3 regions of the Arsenicicoccus dermatophilus genome follow, and region 3 is predicted to be linked to each of the others. Evidence: riboswitches for the same ligand, from Rfam matches in the RefSeq annotation. Region 3 holds a riboswitch; each other region holds the start of a gene.

Region 1 (4,582 bases), on a different contig from region 3:
GGCCCGAGACCGAGGTAGTCCAGGGTGCCGTCGGGCAGCGCCCGAGCCGCCTCGACGTGCTCGACGGTCTGGCAGGACAGGCCGAGCAGGGCGTCCGGGCCGAGGAGCTCGCGGGTGCGCACCGGGTCGAGGTCGCCCTGGCCGACGTGGGCGCCGTGGGCCCCGGCAGGCCGGACGAGGTGCACCCGGTCGTTGAGCAGGACGGGCACTCCGGTGCCGACCAGCGCGGCGACGACCTCGCGGGAGATCCGCAGGAAGGTGTCGTCGTCTGCCTCGGGGTCGCGCACCTGCACGACCGTGGCACCCCCGTCGACGGCGGCTCGGACGAGAGGCGCGACCCGGCCGGCGCCGCCCGCCATGACGGTGTCGGTGACGAGATAGACGGTGAGGTCGAGCGGCGGCCGGGTCATGACAGCCGCACCGCCTCGGCCACCTCGTCGGGGGTGACCAGGGCCAGCTCGTCGAGCAGGGCCACCGCGAAGCTGCCGGGGCCGCGGGTGGCCGCGGCAGCCCGCTCGGCCGCCACGCACAGCAGGGCCGTGGCAGCGGTCGCGGCGACGAGCCGGTCCTCGCAGACCGCGGCGAAGCCCGCCATCAGGGCGCCCAGCGCGCACCCGACCCCGGTGACCCGGGTCATCAGCTCGTGGCCGTTGGCGACGCGGACCAGGCGTTCGCCGTCGGTGAGGTGGTCGACCGGCCCGCTCACGGCGACCACGGTGCCGTGGTCGCGGGCCAGGGACCGCGCCTGCTCGAGCACCTCCTCGGGCCGGGCGGCGGAGTCCACGCCCCGGCCGCCGAGCCCGCCGAGCAGTCCGGAGACCTCCGAGGCGTTGCCGCGCACGATCGCCGGGGCGTGCACCCCGATCAGCTCGCTCGCGACCTGCGTGCGCCACGGCAGCCCGCCCGCCGCCACGGGGTCGAGGACCCAGGGGGTGCCCGTCTGCGCGGCGCCCTGGACGGCGGCGCGCATGGCCGCCGTCGTGTCGTCGTACGGCGTGCCCGTGTTGACCAGGACGCCGCCCGCCACCTGGGCGAACAGGCCCGCCTCGTGCGGGTTGTCCACCATCGCGGGGGCCGCTCCTGCGGCGAGCAGGACGTTGGCCGTCCACTGCGCGACCACGATGTTGGTCAGGCTCTGGACGAGGGGGCTGCCCTCGCGCAGGCGCTGCACCGCCTCGCCGACCTGCCGGGGTGAGACCGGGGTGTGCTCGGCCATGCGACGTCCCTTCGCCAGTGCTGGCCAGATCAGGTTCGACGGGTGTGATCTCAGCCCTCGAGGGGCACCCCGCGTCGTGGTCGCACCCTAGCCCACCCTCGGTCGGATACGGTCGGGGGGAGGCACGGGAGGGGACCTGAGATGACCTGGACCAAGGTGGGCGCCCTGCTGCTGAGCGGGTTGCTGGTCGCCGGGGCGTCGGCGTGCGGCGGCGCCCCGGACAAGCCCGCGCGCAGCGCGGCCGACCGGCTCGCCGCCGCTCGCAGAACGCTCGACGCGAGCCCCTCGGTGCGGGTGGACCTCTCCTCGCCGGACTTCCCGGCCAAGGCCGAGGGGGTCACCGCCGCCAAGGGGGTGGTGACCCACCAGCCGGCCTTCCAGGGCTCCCTGACCGTGCGCGCCCGCGGCCTGTCCGGCACCGTTGACGTGGTGTCCGTCGGTGGGACGCTGCGCCTGCGCCTGCCCTTCACCCGGTCCTACGTGCCGGCCCGGGCCGCGGACTACGGCGCCCCTGACCCGGCCGACCTGCTCTCGCCCGACAAAGGAATCTCTTCGCTGCTCGGCGCGGTGCAGTCGCCCGCGCTGGGTGACAGGAAGCGCGACGGCAGCGCCGAGGTGCAGACGATCACCGGGACCCTGCCCGGCGACCAGGTCGTCGACGTGCTCGCGGCAGGGCAGCGCGGGGCGACCTTCCCCGTCTCCTTCCAGGTCGGCGACGACGACCGGGTCCGCTCGGTGACTGTCACCGGCCCGTTCTTCCCCGCGACCGGCGCCACGAGCCGGTACGACGTCCGCCTCGACGGCTATGGCGAGCAGGTCACCGTTCGTGCCCCCTGACGCGCGCGGGGTCGGCGGCACCCACCCGGGTGGCCTGCTGGCGGCCGCTTCCTTCGCGGTGCTGCTGGCGGCCGCCGACACCTATGTCGTGGTCCTCGCCCTGCCCGACATGATGGCCGGGGTCGGTCTCGGCATCGACGCGATGCAGCGGGCGACCCCCATCATCAGCGGCTTCCTGCTCGGCTACGTCGCCGTGCTGCCCCTCGTCGGGCGGCTCGCCGACCTCGTCGACCGGGCCCGCGTCCTGCGGGCGCTGCTCGTGGTCTTCCTCGTCGGGTCGGTGGTGACCGCGCTCGCGACCGAGCTGCCGGTCCTCGTGGGTGGCCGGGTCCTGCAGGGTCTCGGCGGCGGCGGCCTGGTGCCGGCCACGCTGGCGCTCGTCGCGGACGGCTGGCCCCCCGCCCGGCGCGGGGTGCCGCTCGGCGTGGTCGGCGCGGTGCAGGAGCTCGGCTCCGTGGTGGGGCCGCTCCTCGGCGCAGCCGTGCTCGCGGTCGGCACCTGGCGAGACGTGTTCTGGCTCAACGCAGCCCTGGCCGCGGCGCTGTGGTGCGCGGTGGCCGCGCTGAGCCGTCCGGGCCCCGCGGCGCGGTCCGTCGCCCTGGACGGGCCGGCCCCTGCGCGGGCGACCCCGGGTGCCTCGTCCCCACGTCGTGGTGGTCGGGCGCTTCCTGCCGGCATACGGCAGCTGGTCCTCGGGATCGCCCTGTCCGCCCTGCTCCTGGCGCTGTGGGCGCCGGAGGTCCTGGTCACCCACCTCACCTGGGGGTGGGGCTACCTGCCGCTCGGGTCCCGGGCTCGTCTCGCCACCCCGCTCGGCGCCGGAGCCGCGGTCCTGCTCCTGGTCTGGCTGGGCCTGTCCTGGCGCGGCTGGGCCCCGGTGCTGAGCCAGGTCGACCTGCTCGCGGCGCTGCTGGTCGCGGGCGCGCTGGGCTGCCTGGTGCTGACCTTCGCGACCGCCGACCCAGCCGTGCAGGTCGTCGGCCCGCAGGGCCTGTGGCTGCTGCCGCTGGGCGCGCTGTGCACCGCGGGGTGGGCGCTCCGGCACCGCACCGCCGTGGTGCCGCTGGTGCCCCGCGGCCTGCTGCGTCGGGACGCGGCGACGGCCCTGGTGGTGTCCCTGCTGGTGGGCGCGGCCCTCGCCGCGGTGGTCGTCGACGTGCCCGTGCTCGCCCGCCTCACCGTCGCCGGCACCCAGGCCGCGGCGGCGATGGTGCTGCTGCGGTTCCTGGTGGCGCTGCCCGCCGGGGCCCTGCTCGGCGGTTTGCTCCTGCGGCGCGTCGGACCCTCCTGGGTGTCGGCCGCCGGGCTGGCCCTCGCCGCCCTCGGACTGGCCGAGATGGCGCGCTGGACCACCGGGGCACTGACCACCGCGGCGGCGACGCCCACCCTCGCCCTGGTGGGGCTCGGCCTCGGGCTGGCGCTCGCCCCGGTCAACGCCGCCGCCCTGGCCGAGGTCGCCCCCGAGAGCCACGGGAGCATGAGCTCGCTGGTGGTGCTGGCCCGGATGGTCGGGATGATCGTCGGCCTGGCCCTGCTCACGGCGATCGGGCTGCGGCGTTTCTACGCCGCCACCACGCACCTGCCGGACCCCACCGACCCCACGGCGCTGCTCGCCGCGGCCATGGTGCAGGTGCAGACGGTCTTCTGGGGGGCGGCCGGTTGTGCTGCCCTCGCTGCCGTCCTCTCGCTGACGCTGCGTCGTCGCTCCGTCCCCGAGCGCGGTTGAGGCCACCTGCGCGGATTGCTCGTGGTGCACAGGACGGTTGCTGCGCGCGCGGCCGTCCGCGCCGTCGTCCCCAGGCAGGTCGGCACCCTGGTCCCGGTCGGCCGCCGCGCCTTTCATCGGTCCTATGACGATCTACGACCTCATCGACGACCGGCCCCTGACCGACCCGGAGCTGGTGCGCACGGTGCTGCGCGACACCATCCCCGGGCCGGGGGCGGGGCCGGAGCTGTGCTTCCTGCTGTGCGACCTCAACGGCCACCTGCTCACCCCGCTGATGCTCCAGCTCGACGAGATCCCCGTCGACCCGGTCACCCAGCGCACCGTCCTGGACGCCACCATCGGCGTCGGCGCAACCCACGTCTCGGCGGCCTGCTGCGTGGTCCGGCACGGCCCGATCCACGCCACCCCGACCGACCGGCTCTGGCAGGAGGCCGTCCAGCGCTACTGCCAGGAGCAGGGGATCCGCGACCTGGGCTTCTTCGTCATGGGCACCCGCGGCATCGACCAGCTGCAGCCGCTGCGCCTTGCCGCCTGAGCCTGCTCCTGCACGCTGCCGGGGTGTGGGGCTCCGGGTGCCGGGTGCCGGACCTCGGGGGGCCGCTCCTGCGGCCCGGCGACCGGGCGCCGGGCCGCAGGCCTGCTCGGCGGCCAGCAGCGTGCGGTGGCTCAGCCGCACCCCGGGACTGACCTGGCGCAGCGCCTCGGACAGCGCCTCGCGGACCTCCTCGGCGCGGGTCGCGCCGTCACCAGGCGCCACGTCCAGGACGTCGACGACGAAGACCGCGTCCCGGGTGTCCTCCGTC
Region 2 (4,582 bases), on a different contig from region 3:
GTGACGCCGCTGCTCGTCGGGGCCCTCTTCGGGCTGGTGTGGGCGCTGATCGGCTACTCCCTGACTCGGGGTCGGCGCGACTTCACCTCGGTCACGCAGGTCGTGGCGACGCGCTACGAGGTGCTGGTGGAGCGGCAGCTGCAGCAGCAGGCACGGACGATGCTGCGCGAGGCCGGCCTGATGGGTGACCCGGTGCTCGGATCGTCCTCCCCGGGTCAGCCCGCGGCGCCCGTCCGGCAGGCCCCGGCGGCGCCCGCCGAGCCCCAGACCTGGCAGGCCCCGCAGCCCCCGCAGCAGGTGGGGTCGACGATGGGCATGCCGGTGCAGCCCCCCCACGCGCAGCAGGTGGACTCCACCATGGGGATGCCGGTGCACCGGTCCCAGGCCCAGCAGGCACCGACCCAGCAGGTGCCGGCCCCGCCCGTCGACCCCGACCGATCCGACGAGGTCGCCTGGAGCGACGAGCAGGGCGGCGCCACCCGCCGCTGAGGTCAGCGGATCTCGGGCATCCCGAGGTCGGCCGCGTGCCGGTCGCGGATGTCCTGGCTGATCCGCATCGAGCAGAACTTCGGCCCGCACATCGAGCAGAACCTCGCGTCCTTGGCGGGCTCAGCCGGCAGCGTCTCGTCGTGGAAGCTGCGGGCGGTGTCCGGGTCGAGGGAGAGCTCGAACTGGTCGTTCCACCGGAACTCGAAGCGGGCCTTGGACAGCGCGTCGTCCCGCACCCGGGCGCCGGGGTGGCCCTTGGCGAGGTCGGCGCTGTGGGCGGCGAGCTTGTAGGTGATCACGCCCGTCTTGACGTCGTCGCGGTCGGGCAGCCCCAGGTGCTCCTTGGGCGTGACGTAGCAGAGCATGGCGGTGCCGTGCATCGCGATGGTGGCCGCGCCGATCGCCGAGGTGATGTGGTCGTAGCCCGGCGCGATGTCGGTGGCCAGCGGCCCGAGGGTGTAGAACGGCGCCCCGTCGCACCACTCCTGCTGCAGGCGGACGTTCTCCTCCACCAGGTGCAGCGGCACGTGCCCGGGGCCCTCGACCATCACCTGCACGTCGTACGCCCAGGCCCGCCTGGTCAGGTCGGCGAGGGTGCGCAGCTCGGCGAGCTGGGCCTCGTCGTTGGCGTCCGCGACCGAGCCGGGACGCAGCCCGTCGCCGAGGGAGAAGGCCACGTCGTACTGCGCGAAGATCTCGCACAGCTCGTCGAAGTGGGTGTAGAGGAAGTTCTCCTCGTCGTGGGCCATGCACCAGCCGGCCAGGATCGAGCCGCCGCGCGACACGATGCCGGTGACCCGACGGGCGGTCAGCGGGACGTAGTCCTTGAGCACGCCCGCGTGGATCGTCATGTAGTCCACGCCCTGCTCGCACTGCTCGATCACGGTGTCGCGGAAGATCTCCCAGGTGAGCTCCTCGGCGATGCCGCCGACCTTCTCCAGGGCGTGATACATCGGCACGGTGCCGATCGGGACGGGGGAGTTGCGCACGATCCACTCGCGGGTCGTGTGGATGTCGTCGCCGGTCGACAGGTCCATCACCGTGTCGGCGCCCCAGCGGGTGGCCCAGGTGAGCTTGTCGACCTCCTCGGCGATCGAGCTGGTGATCGCCGAGTTGCCGATGTTGGCGTTGACCTTGACCAGGAAGGCCCGCCCGATGATCATCGGCTCGGACTCGGGGTGGTTGACGTTGGCGGGGATGATCCCGCGGCCGGCGGCGACCTCGGAGCGGACGAGCTCGACGTCGCAGGCCTCGCGCAGCGCGACATACCGCATCTCCGGGGTGATCACCCCTCGCCGGGCGTAGGCCATCTGCGTCACGCGCTGGCCGGCCTTGGCGCGCAAGGGCTCTCGTCGCGCCCCGCGCCACTCCTGGGAGGACGCACCACGGCGTACGGCGGCGCGTCCGTCGTCCGCCAGGTCGCGGCTGCGACCGGGATAGGTCTCGACGTCGCCGCGGGCCGCGATCCACTCGTGCCGCACCGGCGCGAGGCCCTCGGCCGGGTCGGAGCCGGGCCCCTCGGTGCAGTAGACCCGGACCGGCTCGTTGGGCACCGGGCCGGACGCGGACGGGCTGTCGTCGAGGCGGATCTCGGTGAACGGCACGCCCACGCCGTCGGGACCGTCGACGAGCACCCGACGGCGGCGCCGGTGGGTGATGTGGTGCCCGCAGTCGGTGTTGCCCTCGGCGAGAGCAGGGTCCGCGCCCTGGTCGGCGGGATCGACGGCAGGAGCAGTGGACTGGATCAGGTCGGTCATGGTCGGCCCTGTCGGTGACGACCCGGGCGGATCGGCCAGGGGCCCCGGCAGCCGCAGACGGTGCCGTGAGAGTGCTCGAGCCGCACGTCGTCTCCGAGGATCCCTGCGCCGGCATGACCCGGATCAGGTGGTGACGGTCGGGGCGGCTGCAGCCCCCTCTCAGCCCGATGCCTCGGACTCCCGCTCTGGACGCCGCCACCGTAGCAAAGCGAGCCAGGAACCGCAGGGCGGACAATCGTGATGAAGTGGTCATCTCGGGCTATGGAACGGCGTGTCGAGTGTCTCCTAGGGTGGTCGAGCAGGCGCCATCCCCCTGCACTCCACCCTGGCCCACGAGGCCGACCAGAAGGCTCATGATGACCACCACGCTCCTGGGTCGTCGTGTCGCGTCCGCGGCTCTGACGATCGCCTGCCTGTCGCTCCCGCTCGCCCCCTCGGCCCTCGCCGACCCCGACCCGACGGCGACCCCCACCCCCACCCCGACGGCTCCGGTCGAGACCTCCGTGCCCGGTGCCACCACGACACCTGCACCGTCGAGCTCGGACAGCGCCACCCCGACGGCGACCACGACCCCGGCGCCGACGACCGTGCCCGAGCAGCCCACCGGCACCCCGACCGCCACCGCCTCGCCGACCCCCACGGTCACCCCCACCGGGAGCCCCACGGAGCACCCGACGGCGACCGGCACCGCGAGCCCGGCCCCCACGTCCACGCCGACGGGGACCTCGCCGACCACCCCGACCGCCTCGCCCAGCGCGAGCGCGAGCGCCTCCGGCAATCCGAGCCAATGGGACGGGGAGGTCCCCGTCGAGGGGATCCCCGGTCTCGGCGACCTGCCCGTCACCCCGCTGAAGCGCGGCCTGCGCCTGGTGCCCGGGTGCCGCTCGCTGACGATCACCAACCCCGCGGGCAACCCGCTGGTGGGGGTCGCCTACGGCGGCCCGGACGAGGCAGACCTCGACGGCATCGTGGCCCTCGCACCCGGCGCCACCGTCAAGGTCACCACGACGCGCAGCGAGCTCGTGGTCGTGGCCTCCGACGGCAACGGCATCAGCTTCATCGACGGCGGACCGATCGACCAGGTCTGCGACGCCGGCCACGCCCCCCTCAAGCGGCCGACGGTGCAGCCCGGCCGCAAGGGTGCCCACGGCGCGCCCGTCTTCAACTCCGGCCGATGAGGACCACGCGCACCCTGCGGTCCCTCGCCGGCGCCGCGGTCCTGGCCGCAGCCCTCACCGCGTGCTCCGGCTCGGGCCCGGGGGCCGGGGCCGGAGCGACGACCACCTCGGCCACGCCCACGTCGGGGCCCTCGAGCCTGCCGCGCTGGGCGACCTCGGCCGCCTCGCCCGCGGCGGCCGCCCAGAAGGCCGCGGCCGGCAACGGCCGGCTCGCCATACCCTCGCTGGGGGTCGACGCCCCCGTCCTGTCCTGCGGGACGGAGAAGGGCGTCGTCGAGCCGCCTGCCGACGTCCGGGCCACCTGCCTGTGGACCGGTGGCATGGATCTCGAGGCGGCGCAGGGGACCTCGGTGATCGTGGGGCACTCGACGCGCAGCCAGAAGAGCGTCGGTGCCCTGGAGCGCATCGCCCAGCTGCACCCCGGTGACCAGGTCACCGTGGGCGGCCGCACCTGGAAGGTCGCCGAGGTGCTGCCCAAGGCGGACAAGTACGACCTGCCGACGTGGGTCACCGCACGCACCGGCACGCGCTCGCTGGCGCTCATCACCTGCACGACCACGAGCAACGTGCTCAACGACATCGTGCGGCTGACGCCGGCCTGATCCGCACCGAGACGCCGGGCCCCGCCGACCAGCCGTCGGCCGGGGTCCGGGGTCCGGGGCCGAGATGGAGCCCGTCATACCTCGTGGCCACCAGGGGCACCTCACCTGCCTGGAGTCACGCCATGTCACTGTTGTGACTGCACTTTCGCTGCCGAACGCTCGCCGGCTCGCAGAGGGGCCGCATGGGTTCCCGCACGTTCGCAGACGTAGGGGGAGCAGCTCGATCCTCGTCAGTCGCGGTGCAGATCTGATGTGCTGTCGCTGGGGTGTGGCGGGCGTGCTGTGCCTGCTCGGCGCCGCCGGGCTGGTGGTGCTGGCGACCCGCGGGCCGGCCGCCTGCATACCTGGTCGCACGCCCGGGTGAGCCGCGCTTCCGGAGCCTGCAGGACAGACGTGTGGAGCCGCGCTCCCGGACGGGGCGCGGCTCCACGGCGGTCGTCAGGCCCGCGGCCTGGTCGGGCTCAGGGGCGGCCGCGCTCCTGCACCTGCGCGATCCACCGCTCGACGTCCTCGATCGTGCGGGGCATCGCGGCGGAGAGGTTGTCGCAGCCGTCCT
Region 3 (4,582 bases):
CCACGCCGCTGACCTGCCGCGTCGGGTGACCTCCGCCCGCAAGGACTGGGCCGCACGGGTGGAGGTGGGGCCGGGAGTCACCCGTCCGTCGCCATCCGGCGTGGTCAGCGCAGGTGGCCGAGCACCCCCACCGCAGCCACGACGAGGGTCACCAGCAGCACCCCCAGGTCGCCTCGGCCCCTACGAGCGGGCTCCGCCCAGGTCCGCCGGCCCTGTCGGACGACGACGGAGGAGAAGCCCCGCGCCTCCATCGCCACCGCCGTACGACCGGCCTGGCGCAGCGCGAGGACGAGCAGCACGAAGGTCGACGCCGCCGCGTCCCGCACCGGCGCGAGCACCCCGCGGCCACCGGCCACCGCCCGCACCCGGCGCACCGCCCGCAGCTCGGACGCCGTGGCCCGCAGCTCGTCGAAGCGCTGCAGCGCCACCACCGCGGCCACCACGGGCCGGGCGGGCAGCCGCAACCGCTGGCAGAGGTGGTCGCCCAGGGTGAAGGGCTCCAGGTAGGCGCCGACCAGCACGCCCGGCAGCGCCGCCGTCGTCATCCGCAGGGGTGCCAGGGCTGCGGCGAGGGCGTCGTGGTGCTCCGACCAGGCCCAGCCCGACCACCACAGGGAGACCGCGGCCACGACCAGCGGCCCCAGGCGCAACAACGGCTGCGGCCAGCGCAGTCCGCACAGCGCGACCAGGGCCGCGAGCTCCGCGGCGAGGAGCGTCAGACCGGCCGCGACCGACGGTATGGCCAGACCTACCACCGCGGCCACGAGCAGGAGCAGCAGGAGTGGCAGCGGGGAGGCGTGCGGGGCCAGTCCTTGGCCGCGTCGTCGGGGATCGCGGGGTTGCCGGTCGGGGCGCGGGAGGGCGACCTCGCGGGTGGCGCCGCCGACGAGGAGCCGGTCGTGGGTGGCGGCCACGACGGTGGTGCCGGCGCGGGCGGCGGCGTGCGCGAGCCCGGTCACGGCGGCCCAGGTCTGCCGGTCCTGCCCGACGGTGGGCTCGTCCAGCAGGAGCACGCCGGGGCCGTGGACCAGGGCGGCGACCAGCCCGAGGCGGCGCTGCTCGCCGCCGGACAGGTGGTGCGGGTCGGCGTCGAGGCGGTCGGTCAGCCCGACCACGGCGAGCAGGGCACGGGCGCGGCGCTCGACGGCATCGAGGTCCTGGCCCAGGGCGCGGGCGGTGACCTGGGCCTCGTCCAGCACGGTGCGGGCGACGAGGGGCAGCTCGGGGCGCTGCGGGACCCAGCCGACGACGGCGGCGAGGTCGGGGCCGTCAGCAGCGTTCGGCGGGCCGTCGACCCCGTCGAGGCGGGCCAGGCCGCGCGTGGGCTCGTCGAGGCCTGCGGCGAGCGCGAGCAGGGTGGACTTGCCCGCCCCGGAGGCGCCGGTCAGCGCGACGAGCTCACCGGGCGAGGCGGCCAGCTCGACGTCCTCCAGCACCACCACCGGCAGGCGCTCGACCTGCCAGGAGGCGAGTCCCGGCTGGGTCTGGCGCTCGTGCTCGGCGACCTCGACCTCGAGGCCGGCGGGGCGGACGGGCGTGACCAGCGGGAGTTCCACCGCCGCCGGCGTGGGTGCCGGGGCGCCGGGCACCCACAGCCCGAGACGCGTCAGGTGCTCGGCCTGCGCGGCCAGCGTCGCCGCGAGCGGCCCGTCCGCGACCACCTGACCCCGGTCGCCCAGCACCACGAGCCGCTCGCACAGGTCGGTCCAGGGGGCCAGGCGGTGCTCCACGACGACGAGCGTGGCGCCCGAGGTGGCCACCGCCTCGGCCACGGCCGCCCGCACCTCGGCGGCGGCGCAGGGGTCGAGCATCGAGCAGGGTTCGTCGAGCAGGAGCAGGCCGGGGCGCAGGGCGAGCACGCCCGCGAGCGCCAGCCGCTGGGCCTCGCCCCCGGACAGGGCGCGGGTCTCGTGGTCCTCGGCATACGGGAACCCGACCGCCCGCAGCGCCGACCGCACCCGCTGCCAGATCTCGGGGCGCGGCGCCCCGGCGCACTCCGGGCCGAAGGCCACGTCGCGGCCGACGGTGCGGGCGACGACGGCGTCGGCGGGGTCCTGCAGCAGCAGCCCGGCCTGCGCCGGCGGCGGCGCAGCGGCCGCACCGGTGCCGGCCATGCCCTCGACCAGGCCGGGAGCCACGGCACCGTCGGTCACCTGGACCGACCCGGTCAGCGCCCCGCCGCCGGTCTCCTCCAGCACCCCCGCCAGCGCGCGCAGCAGCGTGGACTTGCCCGAGCCCGACGCACCCGCGAGCAGCACCCGCTCCCCCGGCGCCACCTGCAGGGACACCCGGTCCAGGACCGGCGCGTCCAGGCCGTGCGGCAGCCAGGTCAGGTCCCGCGTCGCGACGGCGGCCCCGCCGCTCATGCGGTGCGTCGCGCCTCGCGGGCCTCCTGGGCGGGCGGGAAGGCGTCGACCGCGCCGGACCGCGCCAGCGCCCGGACCAGCGCGCCGGCTCCGAGACCGGCGATCACCGCGCCGGAGATCATCCCGAGGGCGAGGTAGACGAGCTTGTGGACCGGCGCGAGCTGCGGGACGTACTGCCACCACTCGTAGCAGCAGATCTCCAGGACGGCCGCCAGGACGCCACCGAGCACGGCCGTGAGCAGGTCGAAGCGGCGCCAGCGCCACACCGCCATCGCGAGCTCCACGCCCAGGCCCTGCAGCAGCGCGGACAGCATCACCAGCGCGGCCCACTTGTTGCCGAGCAGCGTCTCCACGGTCGCGGCGATCAGCTCGACGTAGAGCGCCGCCCCCGGCCGCCGGACCAGCAGGGCACCGGCCACCGCGGGCAGCAGCCAGACTCCGAGCACGAGCGAGCCGATCGGCGCATAGACCGCGGCGGGCCCCTCGACGAGGTGGTAGAGCGAGTTGTCCCAGGCCCAGAAGGCCACGCCCATGGCCACGGCGAGGACGGCGCCGACGACGAGGTCGATGCCGCGCCAGCCCGTGAGGGGGCGGCGGGCGAGGACGGACCACGTCGAGCGGGTGCCCGTCGCGTCGGTGGGGCGGGTGGTGGTCGCCATACGAGAGATCTCCTGGTCGCTGCCAAGAGGGAGAGGCGCCGGAGCACCTCGAGAAGCTCGACTCCCTTCGCCGGTGCTAGCCGGAGCAGGTTCGAGGGTCTGCGGACCGATCCGCACTCTCAGCGCTGCGTGCGCTCCCCTGTCGTGGAAAGGTGACGATAACCGCAAGGACGTGTGAGACTCAACGCATGGGACCTAACCTCTGGAAGCTCATCGGCACCGGGGCCGCCGCGCTCGCCGGTGTCGTCGCCAACAAGATCGTCAACACCAGCTGGCAGAAGGCCACGGGCAAGGAGGCTCCCTCCGACCCCACCAACCCCGAGGTCGACTGGAAGGAAGCGCTCGCCTTCGCGGCGCTGTCCGGCGTCGTCATGGGCGTCGCCCGCCTCGTCGCCCAGCGCCAGACCGCCAAGGGCTACGTCGCCGCGGTGAAGCGTCAGAGCAAGGACATCGGTGAGGTCGACCTCCAGGCCCAGGCCGACATCAGCAGCAACCGCGCCTGACCGCAGGCACGTCCGAGGCCCGCTCCCCGTCGTGGGGGCGGGCCTCGCTCATGCCTGGGGACCTTGCCCGAGGCGGTCCTGCAGCAGGTCCAGCAGCGGTCGCTGCCCGGCGACCAGGCGCTCGCGGGCGGCCGGGAGGGTCAGCCACTCGGCCCGGTCGAGCTCGGGGAAGCGGATGACCCGGCCGGACCCGCGCGGCCACTCCATCTCGACCTCGGTGCAGGACACCAGCGCGAGGTCGGGCGCGGCCACGGCATACGCCTGGACGACCTTGCCGCCGGACTGGCGGACCTGGCCGAGGTCGAGCCAGGGGCCGGGCGGGGCGGGCACCCCGAGCTCCTCGGCGACCTCGCGGCGGGCCACGGCCTCCAGGTCGGTCTCCCCGGGCTCCACCTCGCCCTTGACGATCGACCAGGCGCCGGCGTCCTTGCGCGCCCAGAAGGGGCCACCCATGTGGCCGACCAGGACCTCGAGCCCGTCGGCGGTGTGGCGATAGGGCAGCAGTCCGGCGCTGGTGCGAGGCATGGCGTCAGCCTAGGTCGGGTCAGTCGGCCGCGAGGGCTGCCGAGGGACTCACCCGGGCGGCCCGGTGAGCCGGTATGACGGACGCGGCCCATCCTGCGGCCAGGGCGACCCCGGCGACCAGGGCGAGGCGGGCCCAGGGGACGTCGATCGCCACGGTCAGGTCGCCGCCGAGCGCGGCGTGGGCCGCGGCCACCCCGTAGCCCACCCCGAGGGCCAGCCCGACGAGGGTGCCGACGCCCGCGAGGGTGAGCGCCTCCAGGCCGAGCATGGCGCGCAGCTGGCGTCGCTCGAGCCCGAGGGCACGCAGCAGGCCGGACTCCTGGGTGCGCTCCAGGACGGACAGCCCGAGGGTGTTGCCGATGCCGACGAGGGCGATGAGCACCGAGAAGGCCAGCAGCCCGGTCACCACCGTCAGCGTGGTGTCCATGACCCGCTGCAGCTCGGCGCGCTGGCCGGCGACCGAGGCGGTCTGGCTGCCCGGGATCTGCGCGGTGTCGGTGGCGAGCCGCTCGGCGGTGGCGGCGGCGTC

What was found. A riboswitch is a leader RNA that binds a small molecule or an ion and turns the genes downstream of it on or off. The one in region 3 is predicted to bind thiamine pyrophosphate.
Region 1: another riboswitch for thiamine pyrophosphate. It lies ahead of thiM (hydroxyethylthiazole kinase); the one in region 3 lies ahead of MM438_RS14520 (ECF transporter S component).
Region 2: another riboswitch for thiamine pyrophosphate. It lies ahead of thiC (phosphomethylpyrimidine synthase ThiC); the one in region 3 lies ahead of MM438_RS14520 (ECF transporter S component).

The regions. Positions count from the first base shown of each region.
Region 1 is NZ_JAKZHU010000001.1:432,647-437,228, forward strand. It holds gene thiE (thiamine phosphate synthase) at 1-410, opposite strand, end outside; gene thiM (hydroxyethylthiazole kinase) at 407-1,216, opposite strand; TPP riboswitch at 1,206-1,298, opposite strand; gene MM438_RS02080 (LppX_LprAFG lipoprotein) at 1,358-2,053, shown strand; gene MM438_RS02085 (MFS transporter) at 2,043-3,779, shown strand; gene MM438_RS02090 (hypothetical protein) at 3,904-4,314, shown strand.
Region 2 is NZ_JAKZHU010000001.1:2,527,026-2,531,607, reverse strand. It holds gene MM438_RS11655 (YflT domain-containing protein) at 1-489, shown strand, start outside; gene thiC (phosphomethylpyrimidine synthase ThiC) at 492-2,246, opposite strand; TPP riboswitch at 2,329-2,440, opposite strand; gene MM438_RS11645 (hypothetical protein) at 2,600-3,424, shown strand; gene MM438_RS11640 (class F sortase) at 3,421-4,026, shown strand; gene MM438_RS11635 (aminopeptidase P family protein) at 4,488-4,582, opposite strand, start outside.
Region 3 is NZ_JAKZHU010000003.1:10,127-14,708, forward strand. It holds gene MM438_RS14515 (ABC transporter ATP-binding protein) at 105-2,366, opposite strand; gene MM438_RS14520 (ECF transporter S component) at 2,363-3,025, opposite strand; TPP riboswitch at 3,071-3,176, opposite strand; gene MM438_RS14525 (DUF4235 domain-containing protein) at 3,214-3,528, shown strand; gene MM438_RS14530 (NUDIX hydrolase) at 3,577-4,053, opposite strand; gene MM438_RS14535 (FtsX-like permease family protein) at 4,073-4,582, opposite strand, start outside.